DNA from 4 places in the Cytobacillus sp. FSL M8-0252 genome. Region 1 is predicted to be linked to each of the others. Evidence: riboswitches for the same ligand, from Rfam matches in the RefSeq annotation. Region 1 holds a riboswitch; each other region holds the start of a gene.
The links. Region 1 has a riboswitch for cobalamin ahead of MKX83_RS14100 (ribonucleoside-diphosphate reductase subunit alpha). Riboswitches for the same ligand answer to the same signal wherever they lie in the genome.
Positions count from the first base shown of each region.

Region 1 (5,283 bases):
AGCCTGGTGACAGAATTCCTGTAGATGCAGTAATCATTGAAGGGCATTCAGCAGTTGACGAATCAATGTTAACAGGAGAAAGCGTGCCAGTTGATAAGAAAGCTGGTGATGAAGTAATAGGAGCAACTGTAAACAAAAATGGCCATTTAACAGTTGAAGCAACAAAGGTTGGAAAAGATTCAGCGCTTGCGCAAATTATTAAAGTAGTCGAGCAAGCACAAGGGTCAAAAGCACCTATTCAGCGGTTAGCCGATAAGATTTCGGGCATCTTTGTTCCCATTGTGGTAGCTATTGCCCTTGTTACCTTCTGTATATGGTTTCTTTTCTTGCAACCGGGTGATGTAGCTAGTGCGTTAGAAAAAATGATTGCTGTACTCGTCATTGCTTGTCCTTGTGCACTAGGATTAGCGACGCCTACTTCAATTATGGCAGGGTCTGGCCGTTCAGCCGAGATGGGTGTTTTATTTAAAGGTGGAGAGCATCTCGAGATGACACATGAAATTACAACTGTTGTGGTTGATAAAACAGGTACTGTTACAAATGGTCAGCCTGTATTAACCGATATCATAGTCGAGCCTGGAACAAATGAGGCCCATTTCCTTTCCATTGTTGCTGCGAGTGAGAAGTCATCTGAACACCCTCTTGCTGAAGCCATTGTGAAAGGGTTAGAGGAGAGAAATATAGAAAAAGTAAAAAGTGAATATTTCGAAGCGCTACCGGGTTATGGTATCTCTGCGAAAGTTACAGGAAAAGATGTACTGATTGGTACAGTTAGATTAATGGTAGAGAATGGGATAGACTCCTCTTGGTTCTCGAAACAAATGAAAGAATTAGAAGGTGAAGGAAAAACAGCTATGCTTGTGGCTATTAACGGTAGAGCAAAAGGCCTCCTTGCTGTAGCTGATACGATAAAAGATTCATCAAACGAAGCGATTCAAAGGCTACATGATATGGGGTTAGAAGTTATTATGATGACTGGAGATAACCAGTTAACCGCACAAGCCATTGCTAAAGAAGTAGGTATATCAAAAGTCATTGCAGAAGTCTTACCAGAAACGAAAGCAGAAGAAGTAAGAAAGCTACAAAGTCAAGGGAAAAAGGTAGCGATGGTAGGAGATGGTATTAACGATGCCCCAGCATTAGCAACTGCCGATATCGGCATGGCTATCGGTACAGGTACAGATATTGCCATGGAAGCAGGAGACATTACACTTATGCGTGGTGATCTAAATAGTATTGCTGATGCAATCATGATGAGTAAAAAAACCATTCGTAATATTAAACAGAATCTTTTTTGGGCGTTTGGCTATAATACAATCGGTATTCCTATTGCAGCTGCAGGTTTCTTAGCACCATGGTTAGCAGGTGCTGCGATGGCGTTTAGCTCTGTGTCCGTTGTATTAAATGCACTTCGTTTGCAACGTGTAAGATAAAAATAACAAGTTCCGTATGAATTTCTATAAAACATTCTATACAATAAACTGAATGAGAAAAACAAGCTAATTTAAATAGTTAGTTTGTTTTTCTATTTTTATAGAAGACATGAAGAAGATTGGTAAAAAAATTTTGTCCTTTAAGATAAATTATTTTCTTTTAATATGGAATATACCTTTAATTAATTTTTGCCCCACAACTTTAACACCATTGATTTATTTCAACAATTCTATGATTTTTTAATTTATTTACCAAAAAACTATTACTTTTCTGGTTTAAGCATACTCGTTTGAAGGTAAAAAAGTAGAGTTGGTCAGCTTGAACAATTTTTAATGGATTTCAAGACTTTTTTACACAAATAAGAAATGCTATTATTTATTATGGTCTTAAATTTACCGCTAAAAGAACGAAATGTATATTTTAGATTTAGATAAAAGAAATAAATTGTATTCTATGAAATGATGTGATATGATTACTCATACAATCTCAGATACAATATATAGTTATTTTTTTACTTCTCGACAACTACATATAGTAATTGGTTGAAGGAGTCCAAATGGACTTAAAATGGGAATCCGGATAAGCCGGAGCTGTACCCGCAACTGTAAGTGTGACGAAAAGAGGAAACCACTGTTCTTTTGAAAGAATGGGAAGGCTCTTAGTAGATTGATACACAAGCCAGGATACCTGCCTTCTTAATCAAAAGTTTCAATTCTTCGGGGCTTGAGAAGATGAAACGACAGTTGATGAAAAGAGTGTATTGTACACTTGTATTTATACTGTCGTTTGATCCGCTCAAGGTGTAACTGGGGCGGTTTTTTTTATGCCTAAATTTGATAGAAATAGTTTGAAGGAGGAAGGAATTTGAAAACAATGATTGATACGACAGTCAATTTTGAACAATTATATCAACAATTCAACAACTTACCAATTAGTGCGTTAGAAAAGCGTGCAGATCAATTAAATCACTTAGAGTTAGATAGTTTCTACGATCAGTTAATACTAGAATGTCTTTCTTACATAAATGTTAATGAACCTGATTGGACATATGTGGCTGCCCATTTATATTTAAAGAAGATTTATCAACAAGCAGCTGAGAACCGAGGGTACAGTGGTCAGGCTTATGGTGATTTTCATTCTTTAATTCAACAATTAAGTGATATTGATATTTATAGTCCTATTTTATTATCTAGTTATACAAAAGAAGAAATTGATGAATTAGGCAAAGAAATTGTCCCTGAAAGAGATCAGCTCTTTACTTATCTCGGGATCAAAATGCTTACGGATCGTTATGTAGCAAAAGATCGCCAAAAGAGGATTTTTGAATTGCCTCAAGAACGCTGGATGGTTATTGCAATGATTCTTATGCATCAAGAAGAAAAAAATCGGCTGCAATTAGTAAAAGAAGCTTACTGGGCAATGAGTAACTTATTTATGACCGTAGCTACACCAACTTTATCTAATGCAGGTAAGAATTGGGGACAACTATCTAGCTGCTTTATCGAAACAGTTGATGATAGTCTAGATTCAATTTATGACAGTAATACAGACATTGCTGCACTATCTAAAAATGGTGGTGGAATCGGCGTTTATTTAGGTAAGATTCGTAGTAGAGGTAGTATGATTAAAGGGTTCAAAGGCGCTTCATCTGGGGTGCTTCCATGGATGAAACAACTAAATAATACAGCTGTAAGTGTCGATCAACTTGGACAAAGACAAGGGGCAATTAGCGTTTATTTAGACGTTTGGCACAAGGATATCTTCTCTTTCCTTGATGCAAAGTTAAATAATGGTGATGAAAGATTACGTACACATGATTTATTTACCGGTGTATGTCTACCTGATTTATTCATGGAAAAAGTAGAAGAGCGTAGTAACTGGTATTTATTTGACCCACATGAGGTTCGACAAAAAATGGGCTTCTCACTAGAAGATTATTATGATGAAGAAGTTGGTGCAGGTACTTTTAGAATGAAATATCTAGAATGCGTCAATAATGAAGAGCTATCGAAGAAGGAAATTCCTGCTATCGATATTATGAAGTCTATCATGCGTAGTCAATTAGAAACTGGAACACCATTTATGTTCTATCGGGATGAAGTGAACCGTATGAATGCAAACGCACATGCAGGTATGATCTATTGTACAAATCTTTGTACTGAAATCGTTCAAAATCAAAGTGTAACAACAAGAGAAGAAGAGTATACAAAAGATGGTAAAATTGTCATCGAGAAAACACCTGGAGATTTCGTCGTATGTAACCTGTCTTCTATTAACCTTGCCAAAGCAGTGAATGAAGCAGTCATAGAACGATTGATTCCTATTCAAGTAAGAATGCTGGACAATGTAATTGATATTAATAAAATCCCTGTTATCCAAGGGCAGTTAACGAATAAAAAGTATCGCGCGATCGGCTTAGGTACTTTCGGCTGGCATCATTTATTAGCTACTAATAAGGTCGTTTGGGAAAGCCCTGAATCATTAGAATTTGCAGACCGACTTTACGAGAAAATTGCTTACTTAACAATTGAAAGTTCTATGAATCTAGCTGAGGAAAAGGGAGCCTACCCCGCATTCAATGGTTCAGATTGGCAAACAGGTGCCTATTTCGAAAAAAGAGATTACCTGAATGCTGATAGCGAACTTGATTGGCAAGGACTAATGGAAAAAGTGAGAGCAAAAGGAATTAGAAACGGCTATTTACAAGCGGTAGCACCAAATGCGTCAACTGCATTAATTGCAGGTAGTACACCGAGTATTGATCCAATCTTCAACAAGCAATACTCAGAGGAGAAAAAAGACTATCGTATTCCTGTAACTGCACCAGACCTAAACGCTCAAACTACGTGGTACTATAAATCTGCTTACCATATCGATCAAAAATGGAGCATTGCTCAAAATGCGAAACGTCAAAAGCATATTGACCAAGCAGTGTCATTTAATCTTTATATTAAAAATACGATTAAAGCAAAGGAATTATTAGATCTTCACGTATCGGCATGGAAAAACAGGCTGAAAACAACGTATTATTTACGTTCTACTTCCACAGATATTGAAGATTGTGAATCATGCTCTAGCTGATTTCACCGAGAGGAGAATGAAATAAATGAACACTTTAAATAAACGTCCCATTATGAATCATGAAGCACCAAACCGTTCAACAGGTATTATTAATGGAGAATGTTCGAACGTTTTAAACTGGGATGATGTAAGATTTTCCTGGGCTTACCCTAAATATAAAAAGATGTTATCTAATTTCTGGACACCATTTGAAATTAATATGTCTCAAGATATTAAGCAATTCCCTGAGTTATCTGAGGACGCACAAGAAGCCTTTTTAAAGATTATCGGTTTACTAGCGTTACTAGATAGCATTCAAACTGACTATGCTGGGAAGACAGCAGATTATTTAACAGATTCTAGTCTTTCAGCGTTAATGATTATTCTTGCACAACAAGAAGTTATTCATAATCACTCGTATTCTTATATTCTTTCTTCGATCGTTTCAAAAAGTAAGCAAGATGAGGTCTTCGATTATTGGCGTACAGAACCAACATTAAGAGAACGAAATGATTTTATTACAAATGGTTATAAAGATTTTGTAAAAGAACCGACGGCGGAAAATATGTTAAAATCAATCGTTTATGATGTAGTATTAGAAGGCTTATTCTTCTATTCCGGTTTCGCTTTCTTCTATTATTTAGCGAGAAATCAAAAAATGGTATCTACATCAACGATGATTAACTATATTAATCGTGATGAACAAATTCACGTTGATTTGTTTGTAAAAATCTTTAAAGAAATCTTAAACGAGCATCCTGAATTAAACACACCAGAATTGCAACAATT
Region 1 is NZ_JBBOWZ010000001.1:2,809,843-2,815,125, reverse strand. Features, by position in the region: gene MKX83_RS14105 (heavy metal translocating P-type ATPase) at 1-1,433, shown strand, start outside; cobalamin riboswitch at 1,966-2,143, shown strand; gene MKX83_RS14100 (ribonucleoside-diphosphate reductase subunit alpha) at 2,308-4,515, shown strand; gene MKX83_RS14095 (ribonucleotide-diphosphate reductase subunit beta) at 4,541-5,283, shown strand, end outside.

Region 2 (5,283 bases), 380 kb from region 1:
CTTCCTTACTGCTTGAATCAACCCATTCACCATTAATATGGTTTTTCATTGTTGGAATTTCTGTTTTAATCATTCCTTCATCCCCGTTTCTTTCGCATTTTTTGTTTGATCATTTTTCACTTTTTCATAAAGAACAGCCATATCTTGGCTACCATAACCCTCGTTTTCAGCATTTTTGTATATATTTAATAGTAATTCACTAACTGGCAATTGCAATTCGTGTTCCTTGGCTAAATCAAGCGCGAAACCAAGATCTTTATTTAATAGCTGCAAGGTAAAACCAGGACGATAATCTTCGTTCGCGATAAAACTTTTATAGTTTCTTTCATATATCCGACTTTGGCCGTAGCTCACATTCAACATCTCAAATAATTGTGCTAAATTAATGTTGCTTTTTTCTGCCAGATTTAAGGCTTCGCTTACACCAGCAGTATAAAAACCGATAAGTAAGTTATTGATTAATTTGACTGCAGTTCCGCTTTCAATTCGTTCATTCACATGAAAAATATTCTCTCCAAGAATATTTAACAATGGTTGGGATTGCTCGAAAGCTTGTTTAGGACCACCGACCATAATGGTTAAAGTACGATTTTCAGCACCGATTACACCCCCACTGACAGGAGCAGCAAGAAAATGAATGCTCTTCTTTTTTGCTTCTTCTGCTAATTTTTGATTCAAGCTAGGAGCAACCGTACTTGTATCAATCAGGACAATGCCTTCACGTGCTTTTGTAATCAATCCTTCCTCACCTAAATAGATTTCTTCCACCGCTTTCATTGAAGGTAAGCTTGTGAAAATAAAATTTACTTGCTTTATGATATTATTGATAGATAATCCAATCACACCTCCCGACCTTAGCAATGCCGCTTCAGCATCTTTGTTGAGGTCGACGCCGTACACTTCATTGCCTTCTGATAATAAGCTTTGCGCCATCGGTAAACCCATATTCCCTAATCCAATAAAACCGATTTTCTCACCCATCATTTAAGCTCCCTTCATTTCAGTAATTTTGGTTGATCAATAAGTATTTGTGCTAATTGCCTTTTTTTCAATAACAGATTGCTGTAGAGTGGGATTTGGTAATTTTCAATGTTTGCGAATGCAACGAATCGTTCTTTTTCATCAAGTATCGCTGCTGAAATCAGGCTAATCGTTTGTTGTTTCAAATATTGAAAGCATTGTTCGCATATAATATCAGTCGCTAAATCTTTCCACTTTTGATTTTGTTTTCGATGTTGCAGTTTTGATGTCCGCATATAAGTCGATTCCATTGTGTATAGTTCTGTGATGATATTAGCTAAAAGACGTGCATACTGCTGTTCCCTATTTATATCAATCTTTGCATTTGAAACCGCTTCCAAAGACAGCGATAACAGTTCTTTTCCAAACTCAATAAATTGGCTGTTTCTATCTTGGTGTAATGGTGTAGGGGTATTGATTGTGATATCTTTAGATGAGTGTTTGTGAAGTAAGTTTTTTGCTATGGTTAAGCGATTGATTTCGTTTGTTCCTTCAAAGATACGACTGATTCGAGCATCCCTATATAGTCGCTCAACATCGTAATCTCTCATATAACCGTATCCACCGTGAATTTGAACGGCCTCATCTGTTACATGCCCAAGCATTTCAGAGCATCGTACTTTGTTTATGGCACATTCCATTGCGAATGCTTTTAAAGAGGTGATTCCTTCATCTGTTGGAGCTTGATCAATCATATCTGCTGTGCGATAAGCGGCACTTTCACTTGCATAAATAGATGTCACCATTTCAGCTAATTTTTCTTGTATCAACGTAAATTTAACCAGCGCTCTATCAAATTGTTGTCTCTCTTTCGCATAGCTAAGAGAAAAGTTGAAGGCTTGTTTAGCTGTGCCAATATTCGAGAAAGCTAGCTTCAATCTAGCAAGATTTAATATATTCATGGCAACTTGATGACCTTTTCCTTTTTCTCCTAGTATATTAGCGGATGGCACAACGACATCTTCCAATATAAGAGTAGCTGTTGATGATCCATGAATACCCATCTTTTCTTCTTCTGCACCAATAGATACGCCTGCTATGTCTTTTTCAACAATAAAAGCAGTCATCCCGTCATTTGTTTGGCAAAACACAACAAACACATTTGCTATGTGAGCATTGGTAATCCATTGTTTTTCCCCATTTATTATCCAACTATCACTCTTGCTGTTGTAAATAGCTCTTGTTTTCGGTGAAAGTGCGTCCGATCCAGCTCCTGCTTCCGTTAAGGCATAAGCACCAATCCAATCCCCGGAGATGAGTTGTGGTAAATACTTTTGTTTTTGTGCTTCTGAACCAAAATAAACATACGGTAATGTGCCAACACCTACATGAATATTATACGAAACACTAAAAGCCCCACCGTATCCTATCTTTTCAGCTATAAGCCCGGATAATTTTTTACCAAGTGCAAACCCGCCATAATCCTCAGGTACATCAATAGCTAGTAGACCTAGTTCCCCTGATTTTTGAAACAGATTCTTAGCCACTTCATAGTTCTTTTTTTCTAATGAATCTATTTGGGGCAACACTTCATTCTTAATAAATAATTCTGCCGTTTGTGCAATGAGTTGTTCCTCTTCAAGAAAATCTTCAGGAGAAAAAATATCTCCCTTTTCTTCTAGCGTTTTTTTTAGCTTCGCCATCGTGCACTCCCTTTACATCTTTCTATCTCCTTTGATTGAGCGCTTGCTCAAATCAGTAGCAAGAAGCAAACCACCTTCAAACAAAAAACAACTCCTGTTAAAAGAAGTTGTCAAGTAACGAGTGGACAAACAAATAAACATGTGTTGAGTAATATACATGTTCTTCTATCCGCACTTAACACCCCCTATCCGCGTAGGTAATGATGTTGGCTAAAACAGGCAGGTCTCCTGGCTTATGGTCGTGGCGGATTTGTTCCTTCCCTATTCAATAATGAATAAGTGGTTATGTACAATCCGCTCGCAAATACAGTTGCGGGACAGCACCGGAGTCTAACCGGTTTCCCTTTTAAGCTTGATGAACAAGCACCTGTTTATTTAGCTTATTTAGTTTTCACACTAACAATATATCAATTTTTCGGAAAATTTACAATTTATTTTTTAGAATATGTATTCTCAGCTTAAAATGATGAAAAAGTTAGGCTCTTTATCATTTTTCTTCCAACCACAATATAAGCTAGAGTCATTGATTAAATCCACTCCTACAATCCGAGTAGAAGAAAGCCTAATTCTTCATTTTGACCGATCGTTTGATGTAACATGAAAGGTTTATATAAATTTACCACCAAAAAGAGAAACACGCCTCCTAGATTGCAGTGGCGTGTTTTTCAAGTTTACTTAAATAAGTTAAGAAGTTTCTCGAAGAATCCTACTTTATCTTTTGTTTCTTTTACATCTTCTTTGTTATCTTTTATTTTAATCTTATCTGTTTGGATGACAAATTGGACTAGTTCCAACTTTTCATTATTTTTATCTGATACAAAAGAAATTGGCTCATAATCAGATTTATCATATTGCGATATCATTTCATCCACTTCTTTTGTCACCTCATCAGGAATGTCTTTAGTTGCATCATGTAATTGTCCAGTTCCATTATGAAGCGAGCCAGCTCCTCTCGTTAGTTGCTCAGCTCCAGATAGAGAACCGCTAATTCCTTCATGGATGTCACTATATGATGTACTTAATTCAGAAACACCGCCTGTATAAGCAAGTAACCCTTGGTGGAATTGATTATAGTTAGATACCATTTCTTCAACACCAGATGTCAATTGTTTTAACCCTTCATCAATGTCAATTTGAAGAATAGATTCGTCTATATTAGATGATATTGCACGAAGGTTACCTGCTGCTTCTCTCATTGATTGACTAAAGGTTGATAGCGGTTCAACCATGTCTGTAAGGTTATCTTTGGCTAGTAGTAGAACTTCTTGAGCAGCTTTTGTCCCTCTATAGGTTTCTACCAATTGATCAATTACCTCTTTATCCGCATTACTTTCATATAATTTATTTATCTCTTTATCTGAAATTTGGTTATCTGGTATCTGCTCCAGAGCACGATTGATTTGTGTTTTTACCTCATTATAATTAACAACTACTTGGTCTACATCATTTGCTGCTTGTTCTAGATTATCCGCTACCTCAGGCAGATCGATTGTTACATTCTCGAGTTCCCCAATACCACTTACGCCACTGGCTTGTTTCATCTCATCTTTAATCAAAGATAAAGTATTATTTATTTGTGCTGATCCTTCTGTTAATTGGTTACCAGACTGACTTAATTCATTTAGTCCTTTTTTATATTGTGCAGACCCACCCTCTAAAGACCGTAAGCCTGATGATAGTTCATTCATTCCTATTGCTAAGTCTCCGACACCATGATGAATGTCACCAATTGCCTCAGTTAATGAGTGAAACTCACTCGTCAATTCTTCAGTATCTGGGCTTTCAATGGCAAGTGAAGCAGGTAAAGCAGATATTTGCACACCTTCTGTTTCAAAATGATTTGTTTCTGCCTCAATCGTAAATACTTCTTCCTGCTCCGGCATAACGGTAAAAGTGAGCTGCTTATCTTTGCCGGATTGTGCAACAGTGGCATTCTCGGCTTTTATCTCCTTGAATTTTTCAGTGTTCAGCGGTACGCTAATTTGCAGCATATAATTTTCAGAGAATGAAGAACGCTTACCTTCATTCGCTTCTACAGCAATTTCCATTTTTATATCGCCCGATTTACCAGCTAAATTTTCTGGTTCAACCTTTTTATTATTAAGGTAATAATTAATTGTAAAACGCCAAGGTAACTCAAAGTTATTTGGTAAGTTTCCTTGATAATAGTAATTTTCTTCTTTTGCTTGTAATGTGATTTGATCATTTTCTTTGCTAATTTTTGATGTGTCAGTTAGATTTTTAACCTTTTGGTAATTCCCAAAATCTTCTATCACACCAGGTTCTATCAGTTCAAACGAATTGACAACATATAATTCGGTTAGGTTACCGTCTGCTAGCAAGTTAGCATAAATCACTTCATTTTTGTTTGCTACTTTCCCTTTACTCATTCCGCCTTTAACTGTTTGTGATTCAGCATGTATATTCATCACAGGAAAGAAAAATAGGGAAGCAGTGATAAGCATCCATTTAATGATCTTCATGTTTTTCCTCCTTGTTACTAAAGTCCATTTGTAGAGATGTTTTTTGAATCAATTTATCACATAGTAATAATAACGCAGGTAGAAAAAGGATAACGAGTAAAAACGCGAGCAATGCTCCTCTACCTAATAATAATCCA
Region 2 is NZ_JBBOWZ010000001.1:2,428,780-2,434,062, forward strand. Features, by position in the region: gene MKX83_RS12355 (CoA-acylating methylmalonate-semialdehyde dehydrogenase) at 1-73, opposite strand, end outside; gene MKX83_RS12360 (NAD(P)-dependent oxidoreductase) at 70-981, opposite strand; gene MKX83_RS12365 (acyl-CoA dehydrogenase family protein) at 996-2,663, opposite strand; cobalamin riboswitch at 2,865-3,049, opposite strand; gene MKX83_RS12370 (YhgE/Pip domain-containing protein) at 3,335-5,146, opposite strand; gene MKX83_RS12375 (efflux RND transporter permease subunit) at 5,133-5,283, opposite strand, start outside.
Region 2: it holds a riboswitch for cobalamin, as region 1 does, so the genes downstream of both, MKX83_RS12365 (acyl-CoA dehydrogenase family protein) here and MKX83_RS14100 (ribonucleoside-diphosphate reductase subunit alpha) in region 1, are expected to answer to the same signal.

Region 3 (5,283 bases), 1.7 Mb from region 1:
TGTTAATGTGACGAGTGCAATTGGAAGTGCCTTTGGTTCAATAAAGCTAGATAATTGAAAACCAGATGATTGAAATTGAGCTTTTTGATCTTCAGTTAACTCTTTCACATTCACAGTTAACCCGATAAGTAGGCCAATAATACCAAGAATCAAACAAAAAATGAAAATCGTATGAAAAGTTGTGTATTGACTCATTAACATACCGATAAAAGGTCCTATTGCTGTCGCTAAAGTATTACTCATACTAAAATAGCCGATTCCTTCACCTTTCCTTGTTTGCGGTATAACTGAAGCGACAATTGTACCACTTGCTGTACTTGCCATCCCTAATGTTAAACCGTGGATAAAGCGGGTAATAAGTAAGAAATTGACATCAATTTCAATAAAATAAAGACTTGTTGATAAACTAAATAATAGTAAGCCAATGATTAAAGTCTTCTTCCGTCCAATACGATCAATATATTTACCGATAAACAATCTTCCTACCAATGTTCCTATAATAAATATGCCAGTAACTAAGCCAGCTTGGCTGGCGGTCGCATGATGTGCTTCAACGGCATACACCGCAATCGTAACCATTAATAAATAAAACACTAATGTTAGAAAAAAGTTTACGGAAGAAACGGTGATAAAGTCCTTGGTCCATAATTTTTCTTTTGTTGAACTCATATTCTTTTCTTCCTCCTTACAAATTGCTTTTAATACTATCAAAAATACGAATACATTCTTCTTGTTCCTCAGGTGTGATTCCCTCTAATATTTCCATTTCGAACTGATCAATCGGAATGCGGATTTTTTTGTATATGCGTTCACCTTCGTTCGTTATTTTCATTTTCTTTTCACGTTTATCCATGCTTGGGATTTTTTCTACATATCCATATTCCTCAAGCTGATTTATGGTCCTCGTAACTGTTGGCTTTTCGACACCTTGATATGCAGCAATCTCTACTAAAGTTGTTGGACCAAAATGGTAGAGATAATAAAGAATTGTCCACTGTGCCCGTTGTAATTGATGTTTCGTTAATAAGCTGTTTAGTCTATTCTCAAAAGGGCGATAAAGCATCATAAAGTGATGAAAGAACCTTTGGCTAGCAATAATAATATTCACCTCATTTAAAATAGTTATCAATGGTAACTAATATACTATAACAAAAAGCCGTCTTGTCTGTCTATGGGCGATAGATTTTTTTCTGTAAAATGGTAAATGTTATGTTAAAATTGTATTTCTTTTAAGAGATGTTTGTAGGCGACATTTAAATTGTTATAATAACAAGTGTTAGTTAAAAGTGAAAAGTAGTACAATTAAGAAAATAATTGTCAATTTTCTAAAATATTGATATATTTAAATAGAACAATTGAATATTTTCAAAAATAGGTGTAAATAGAATGCTAGCTTGTCTATTTACTTAAAAGGGAAGTACGGTTGGATTCCGTCGCTGTCCCGCAACTGTATTTGCGAGTGATATGAAAGATACCACTGTTTCCTAAAAATGGAGATGGGAAGGTTTCGTATCATGTTGACCATAAGCCAGGAGACCTGCCTGTTTAGTGTAAACATCAATTCCTACGTGGATATAGGAGGTGTTAAGTACGGGTAATGAATACATGCCAAGGTCGCATGTTTATTTTAGTATTCGTTTGAACTTAACAACTTCTTTCTAGAAGTTGTTTTTTTAATGGATTGATATGGTAAAAAGGTGAGCAAGAACGGAGGAAAAAGCTTTGTTTGGAACCGTTCCTTATTATGTGAACATAATGAAATCAACGATCATGATGAACAGCTATTCTGCTGAGAGTTATAGTTTAAGAAAAGTATTAGATCAGTATAAAGAAGACATCCGAACACTCTCTGTAGAAGAAGAGAAGATCCAAATATATTTAAGGAATGCTGAAAGGGCTTACAGCATTGTCAGGCACGATGTAATTGGATGGGAGGAAAATGATTGTGAGCATGGAGGAGAAGTATATACCAGGGTTAGAGGGAATCATAGCTTCTGAGACCAGCATCTCATTTTTAGATACTGTTCATGGAGAGATTGTCATAAAAGGTTATGACTTAATTCAACTTTCAAAAACGAAAAGCTATTTAGATATTATCCATTTACTTCTAGAAGATCAATTACCAACAGACGAGGAAAAAAATTCATTAGCTAATACGTTAAAGTCCTATTATGAAATACCAACGGCCGTAATGGAGGTTTTTACTCATTTACCAAAAGGAACACATCCAATGGATGGGCTCCGCACTGGCATCTCAAGCTTGGCTGGATATGATTCGACCTTAGATGATAGGTCGAAGCAAGCAAATAAAGAAAGAGCTTATCGTCTACTTGGCGGAGTTCCGACAATTGTAGCTAACAGTTATCGTATATTACAAGGTCTGGAGAGAATTGAACCGGATAAATCCCTATCATATAGTGCCAACTTTTTCTATATGTTAACTGGTAGAGTACCTTCCGATTTAGAAGAAAGAGTATTTGACCAATCATTACTTTTATATAGTGAACATGAAATGCCAAACTCAACATTTGCAGCAAGAGTAATTGCTTCCACGCAATCCGATCTATTTGGAGCGTTAACGGGCGCAGTTGCAAGTTTAAAAGGTAGCTTGCATGGCGGTGCAAATGAAGCGGTTATGTACATGTTGAATGAAGCGGAAAGTGTCGCTGGCGTGGAAGGTCTCTTCTATAAAAAACTATTTAAAAAAGAAAAGATTATGGGCTTTGGTCATAGAGTTTATATGAAAAAAATGGACCCAAGAGCATTAATAATGAAGGAAGCTCTACAGGAGTTATCCATACAAAATGGAGATGATTCGTTGCTTCGAAAATGTGAAGCAGGAGAAAGAATCATGGAAGTTGAGAAAGGGCTATACCCTAATTTAGATTATTATGCCGCACCGGTTTATGGCATGTTAGGAATTCCTATCCCACTTTACACACCGATTTTCTTTAGTGCAAGAACGGTTGGTTTATGTGCCCATGTCATTGAACAGCATGAAAACAACCGCTTATTTAGACCGCGGGTCATTTATTCAGGTGCACGTCATACTTTACCAAATTGAGGAGGAGTACGAGTAAATGCTGAAAACGAATGAAAAGGTTGAAACCGATGTTATTTTAACGGAAATTGCTGATTATGTATTGGATTATGAAATAACAAGTGAAGAGGCTTATCGCACGGCACATTATATCTTGCTCGATACAATTGGTTGTGGAATATTAGCGCTTGATTATCCTGAATGTACAAAACTACTTGGTCCTGTTGTGCCAGGAACGGTTGTACCTAATGGAACAAGAGTCCCTGGTACATCATTTGAATTAGACCCCATTAGAGGTGCATTTAATATTGGCTGTATGATTCGCTGGCTGGATTACAATGATACATGGTTAGCTGCTGAATGGGGGCATCCTTCTGACAACCTTGGTGGTATTTTGGCAGTTGCAGATTATTTAAGTAGGCAACGTCTTTCAGTTGGTAAAGAGCCAGTTAAAATGATTGAAGTCCTGGAAATGATGATCAAGGCTCATGAAATTCAAGGAATATTAGCGCTAGATAATAGTTTAAATCGCGTGGGTTTAGATCATGTACTGTTTGTTAAAGTGGCAACAACTGCTGTTACGGCAAAGATGCTTGGTGCAACAAAAGAAGAGGTGATTCATGCATTATCACTTGCATGGGTGGATAATTCTGCATTAAGGACATATCGTCATGCGCCAAATACGGGTTCAAGAAAATCATGGGCTGCTGGAGATGCGACAAGTAGGGGTGTTCAGTTAGCTATGATGGCTGTGAAAGGTGAAATGGGCTATAACAGTGTCTTATCTGCACCTAACTGGGGATTTGAAGACGTTCTGTTTAAAGGGCAAAAACTTACCCTACAAAGAGAGTTAAGTGCTTATGTAATGGAAAATGTGTTATTCAAAGTTTCTTATCCGGCAGAATTTCACGCGCAAACTGCAGCGGAATGTGCCGTTTCACTTCATCAAAATGGCGATGTGGGTGATTTAAACGATATCGATCGAATTACGATTACCACACATGAATCAGCGATTAGGATTATCGATAAAACAGGTCCATTACATAATCCAGCTGACCGCGATCACTGTATTCAGTACATTACAGCTATTGGTTTATTAAAAGGAAATATTCGCGCTGAGGATTATGAGGATGATGTAGCTAGCGACCCCCGAGTAGACACCTTACGAGAGAAGATGGAGGTAGTGGAAGATCTGCAATACTCGAAGGATTATTTAGATCCGAACAAGCGCTCAATCGCTAATGCAGTTCAAATCCATTATAAGGATGGAACTTCTTCTGAGAAGATTGAATGTGAATATCCATTAGGTCATCGATTCCGCCGTGACGAAGCGATTCCAAAAGTATTGCAGAAATTCGAGTATAATATTAAAACTCATTTTTCAAACAAGGCACAAAAAAGCATTGCTGGAGCTATTTCCGATCAAGAAACGTTAAAAGAGATGGCAGTAAATGAATTTATGAATTTATTCTTAATCTAGGAGGGGATGCAAGATGGCATGGATTGTTCATAAACCTGTGACTCAACAAGATTTAGCTGAGCAATTTCGTTCAAAAATGCTAGATAAGAATATATTGCAAATACCTGGGGCGCATGATGCAATGGCAGGCTTAATGGCAAAACAAGCAGGCTTTCATGCTCTGTACTTATCAGGCGCTGCATATACGGCAAGTAAAGGACTGCCAGACTTAGGTATGGTTACATCTACTGAGATGGCAGAAAGGGCGAAAGAAATTATTCGAGCAACTAATTTGCCATTACTTGTTGATATTGATACAGGGTTCGGTGGGATATTAAATGCGGCAAGAACAGCTGTAGAAATGCAAGAAGCTGGAGTGGCTGCTGTGCAGATAGAGGATCAAAAGTTACCGAAAAAATGTGGCCATTTAAATGGAAAACAGCTTGTAACATCAGAAGAAATGATACAAAAAATTAGAGTAATTAAAGAAGTTGCCCCTCATCTTATGATAATAGCAAGAACAGACGCACGAGCGGTGGAAGGACTTGATGAAGCGATTGAACGAGCGAAAGCATATGCAGAAGCTGGAGCGGACGCTATTTTCCCAGAAGCATTAAAAACGGAAGAAGAGTTTAGTCTATTTTCACAAGCGATTTCAATTCCTTTACTAGCAAATATGACTGAATTTGGTCAGACACCGTACTACTCAGCGGATGAATTTTCACAAATGGGCTTTCAAATGGTTATCTACCCTGTTACTTCATTAAGAGTGGCAGCGAAGGCA
Region 3 is NZ_JBBOWZ010000001.1:1,127,723-1,133,005, forward strand. Features, by position in the region: gene MKX83_RS05890 (MFS transporter) at 1-669, opposite strand, end outside; gene MKX83_RS05895 (MarR family winged helix-turn-helix transcriptional regulator) at 686-1,129, opposite strand; cobalamin riboswitch at 1,357-1,559, shown strand; gene MKX83_RS05900 (hypothetical protein) at 1,723-1,998, shown strand; gene mmgD (citrate synthase) at 1,943-3,064, shown strand; gene MKX83_RS05910 (bifunctional 2-methylcitrate dehydratase/aconitate hydratase) at 3,081-4,520, shown strand; gene prpB (methylisocitrate lyase) at 4,534-5,283, shown strand, end outside.
Region 3: it holds a riboswitch for cobalamin, as region 1 does, so the genes downstream of both, MKX83_RS05900 (hypothetical protein) here and MKX83_RS14100 (ribonucleoside-diphosphate reductase subunit alpha) in region 1, are expected to answer to the same signal.

Region 4 (5,283 bases), 2.5 Mb from region 1:
TTTGGAGAGATTTCGGAGAAAGAACTTGAAACTAGGCTTGATAGTGCAACTAGTGGGTTAATATCTAAAGGTTTATTAACTTTTGAAAATCAACAAGAAAGAATGGATGAAACGTTCAAAAGTTTCATGTTGGGTTTAACAAAAGTAAAAAGAGTTATTCGTTGCCAAATTGCTTCGGATGACGGAGTATTTAGCACTTCCCTATTTTGCCATAATTCGTTTTTTATCCAGAATGCTTTATACGATAATCGAATATATCACTTATATGAAAAAAGTGATCATACGGACTTGCCTGCCTTAATAGACCTTAACCCCTATGTTGAAAGCGGGGAGTCATTTTCTATTAAAGAACAACTTTTTGAGAGAGTAATAGATAAATTATTAGGTAATGAAGAATTAGCAAACGAAGAAATAGAGCAATTTTCACCAGTATTCTTCAAAGCTTTACAAGAAAAAAAGGGGAAATTAAATGCATTATATGATTATCATCTTGGGCAGCAAGTTTCAATCGGATCTTTACTATACATAACATATGAAGAGGAGTCATGGTCTATAGAAAATAAGGGGGATACTCTAATTATTTCTCCCTTTTCATTTCAGGATTTGTTAGAAGTTGAAAAATAAGAGTGCAGTTTTTATAGAAATTTGTAGAAGGGGCATTATAACTGGTTTATTGCTAGAGTAGTCCTTTTTGGCTAAAGTTTTATAGTAATGGTGTTGATAGTGGTTTGTTTTTTGTTTTTTGATTATTTTGCAGCGATGATGTAAAAGAAATGTGATAAGATTGCATTGCACCTACTATATAAAGATTTGAAGAGCCCAGACGAAGAGAATGTTAAAGAATGATCCCAGACTGAATCAAATGAGCGGTTCACTCTTTTTTCTATTCTGTTTATTAGTTTGAAAAATAAGAAAATAATACACAAAACAACTATTGTTTACTATTTTATAAATAGGTAAAAATGTAATATAATTACATTTATTTGAGGATGAGTTTGTTGGGATATCCATTAAATAAGATGAGAATGGTATGAACTAATTGCTATAACTCAAAAATGTATCAAAATATTATTTAGATGACGATGTTAAAACGAATGCTTTATATAATTTTTTTCGAAAGGAGAAATTGCCTCCATTGTGCAATTTAAACGTAAAGCAAGTAGACAGGCAACATATACCTATCACAAAAGAGGATGCACCCACTATGAAAAAGCTGTTCCTAAATATGATAAGTATTATTTCTTTCGCCCCTTTTATTACACAAGTCACGCAAGCAGATGTGACGAATAATCTGCGGAAGTTAAAGGATTATAGTTGGTTTAATGCTTATTTGCAGAATGAGATTTATCGCAACTTAATCATCCATAATGTCCGGGTACGGAATGTGATTGGTGAATTTAACGAAAAGAGATTTAACCATGGTTCTTATCAGAAGAAGATGGATAAGAAACTAAACACTGTACTATTAAACGAGGAAATCCGAACGAATGTATAATCGTTCGGATTTCTGTTTGTTTATTCGCCTTTTTTTACAAGTAATTTTTCCCGCGAGAGTTTGGCAGCTTGCACCATGACTGTTAGGGCTGCGACGGTTTCGTCAATGCCTCTTGTTTTGAGGCCGCAGTCAGGGTTAATCCAGAAAAGTTGTGGGTCTAGTACTTGTAAGGCACGATCGATGTTTTTCGATAGTTCGTCGAGTTGTGGCACCCGAGGGCTGTGAATGTCATATACACCTAAGCCGATACCTTGTTCGTAGGTGCTTTCTTCAAATGAGTGAATGAGTTCGCCGTGGCTTCTTGATGTTTCAATGGAGATGACATCAGCGTCGAGTGCTTGAATGCTTGAGATAATGTCTTCGAAATCAGAGTAGCACATATGCGTATGAATTTGTGTTTCATTTCTGACAGAAGTGGTGGCTAGTCTAAAAGCATAAACAGCAGCGTTCAGATAATCTTCCCACTTCTCTTGTTTGAGTGGTAATCCTTCACGAATGGCTGGTTCGTCTACTTGAATCATCCGGATACCATTTGCTTCTAGTGTTTCTACTTCTTCTCGAAGGGCAAGGGCAATTTGGTTTGCGACTTCGTAACGAGGGATATCGTCGCGGACAAATGACCAGTTTAAAATCGTAATCGGACCAGTGAGCATACCTTTTACCGGGTGATCTGTTAAGGACTGGGCATAGACTGTTTCTGTAACTGTCATTGGCTGTTCAAATGAGACATCTCCATAAATGAGTGGTGGTTTGACACAACGAGAGCCATAAGACTGCACCCAACCGAATTTTGTGAATTGGAATCCGGCTAATTTTTCACCGAAGTATTCGACCATATCTGTGCGCTCGAATTCGCCATGAACAAACACATCAAGGCCTAGCTCTTCTTGAATATCAATCCACTTTTTAATTTCCGTTTTGATATATGTTTGATAGTCAGTAGCAGTTAACTCTCCTTTACGCCATTTTAAACGATTTCTTCTCACTTCCTGTGTTTGTGGGAAGCTTCCAATCGTTGTTGTAGGTAGGAGTGGTAGTTGGAAGGATGTTTTTTGTGTTGCTTGACGAACAGAATAAGGTGCTTCGCGCTCTGCTAGTGATGATGGTAAGTTTTGAATGGCTGTTTGTACTTGTTGATTGTTTCTAATAGAAGATTGATTTAGTGCCTCGATAGCAGTTCGTCTCTCGTTTATCTCATCTTGGATTTCCTCTCTTCCTTCTCTTATTCCTTTCGTTAGCACTACGATTTCTTGTAATTTTTCATCAGCAAAGGCGAGTGCGGTCTTTAATGTATGATCAAGTGTTTCTTCAATTTTGACTGAAACGGGTACATGCAATAAGCTGGATGAAGGCTGGATGATTAAGCGATCTTTCGGAACTATTTCTGTAATTTCTTCTATAAGAGAGAGCTTATTATCAAGTTTGGCGCCCCATATATTACGGCCATCGATGACACCTGCAGCTAATACTTTATCACTTGGGAAGCCGAATTTTTGTAAGGAAGCGAGGTTTTGACCTGCATCATGGACGAAATCAAGGCCGATCGCTTGCACAGGTAAAGAGGTAACAGCTTCATAATAAGTGATGCTTTCAAAATACGTTTGTAAAATGATATTTATCTGTGGTGCTGCCTCGTGTAATGTTTGGTAAACTGCTTGATAGAGTGAGATGTCTTCTTCTGTGAGGGTAGTTGCTAAAATAGGTTCATCGATTTGTACCCACAAGGCACCTTCTTGCTGTAATTCTTTTAAAATTTGTGCATAAAGAGGAACGAATTGATTGACGATTGATTTGAATTCACTTTCTTTATAGCCTTTTGATAATTTCACAAACGTAATCGGGCCCAAGATAACCGGTTTCCCGTCGATTTCAAGCTTCTCTTTTCCTTCTTTATAAAAGGCAAGTGGCCGGTTTTCAGCAAGTGTTGGCGTGAGGTTGTTGAGTTCTGGCACGATGTAGTGATAGTTTGTGTTAAACCATTTGGTCATTTCAGCTGCCACGGCATCTTTGTTCCCTCTGGCAATATCAAAATACGTTTCGATATCAACTTTCCCACCTCTGTATGTAAAACGCTCAGGAACAAGTCCAAACATCACAGCTGTATCAAGGACATGATCATACAGTGTGAAATCGCCAACCGGGATGAGATCAACGCCAAGTTGTTTTTGCTTCTCGAGAGAGGATAAACGAATGACTTCCATTTGTTGCAGAAAAGTCTCTTTATTCAACTTACCACTCCAAAATTGTTCTAGAGCTTTCTTCCACTCCCGCTTCTCGCCAATTCTTGGATAACCTACATTTGAACTTTTTACTTCAGTCAATTTAAACACTCCTTTAGATTGTATTTTCTCAACAAAAAATCTCTCTATTTATTATTAAATGAGAGATTCATACGCAATATTAACTAGAGTTGAGACCATTTGATTTGCTCAACACGTATTCATCACTCCTCTCTATGCATCCGTAGAGTCTAAGTGCAAACAACAGACAGGTCTCCTGACTTCGGATTATCGCTCGTTATCCCTTCCCATTTCTATTATGAAATAGTGGTCAATGATAAGTCGCTCTCCTTCACAGTGGCGGGACCGTGCCGGCATTCCACCGGGCTTCCCTTTTAAGCAATCATGCATCTGTTGCCTTTGTTATTAAGTTTTGAAAATACAAAAGACCTCTCTAATTAAAAATAGAGAGGTCTTTATCCTCTCTTATTTGCCAAAGCTATTACACTTTGCAGGAATTAGCACCTTTTTAACAAATAATTGTTAAAGGTTGCTGGGTTTCATCGGGCCAGTCCCTCCACCTCTCTGAATAAGAGAATTACATATTTATAATATTTTGAATTTTACATATAGATTAGCATAATAAATGGAAGCTGTCAAAATAAATTCTTCATGAGTGATATATATCATCAGATTCAAGCCACTTGCGAAATTTATGTAGATGGTAATAATGCTTGCCATTAAGAATGACTTTTGGTGCGTGAGGATGCTTCTGTAATAGATCCTTCATGTCAGCTTCACTTAAATAAAAGTAAAGATGAAGGTGGCTTTGCTCCACAAGTAAATGATTCATATTACCTTCATTTTTACTACTAAATTGCTTCAACCCATTGCCTATGAAATAGCCAAGTAATGCTAAACCGACGGCAATCCAAATAAAATTCAACTCGAATTCCAATTTGTACTCCCCCTTAAATACATATATATCTACTTTAACATCTCCTAACGAATAGTAATAATATATTTTTTAGTGCCGAATCGGATCAATGCCCCCATAATTAAACCAATCTACCCTGTCTATCGCACCATCTTTCATAGATTGTATACTTGTCCGAGAACAAAATGAGCCAAGCTGTATATATTGATATTACTTAGTGTTTTTCTCGGGTTTGTGATGGAAAAGGCTATAGTTAGCACAAAGGAGACTATTAATTTTGCTGAAGGAGAGAAGTGAAGTGTTATGAATCTATCTGTTATTATTCCCATTCAGAATGAAGAATCTACGTTGTCAGCCGTTTTAGAAGAGTTAGTGAAGATTGAGCCATATGAAATCATCGCTGTTTTGAATGGTTCAACAGATGGATCGGAGAAAATAGCGGAAGCATTTGAATGTAGAAAGCTTGTTTATAAAGAACCTCTAGGGGTGGATATTGGACGAGCAATTGGTGCAAGGGAGGCAAAAGGGGATACGCTTCTTTTTATTGATGGTGATATTGTCGTTAGAGCTCAGGAGCTACAAGCACTGCTTGATGGCATTCGGGATGGGGCTGATATTGCCCTAAATGATTT
Region 4 is NZ_JBBOWZ010000001.1:302,953-308,235, forward strand. Features, by position in the region: gene MKX83_RS01565 (hypothetical protein) at 1-624, shown strand, start outside; gene MKX83_RS01570 (hypothetical protein) at 1,205-1,495, shown strand; gene metE (5-methyltetrahydropteroyltriglutamate--homocysteine S-methyltransferase) at 1,516-3,816, opposite strand; cobalamin riboswitch at 3,965-4,144, opposite strand; SAM riboswitch class I at 4,198-4,310, opposite strand; gene MKX83_RS01580 (DNA-binding protein) at 4,385-4,672, opposite strand; partial or broken gene MKX83_RS01585 (glycosyltransferase family 2 protein) at 4,955-5,283, shown strand, end outside.
Region 4: it holds a riboswitch for cobalamin, as region 1 does, so the genes downstream of both, metE (5-methyltetrahydropteroyltriglutamate--homocysteine S-methyltransferase) here and MKX83_RS14100 (ribonucleoside-diphosphate reductase subunit alpha) in region 1, are expected to answer to the same signal.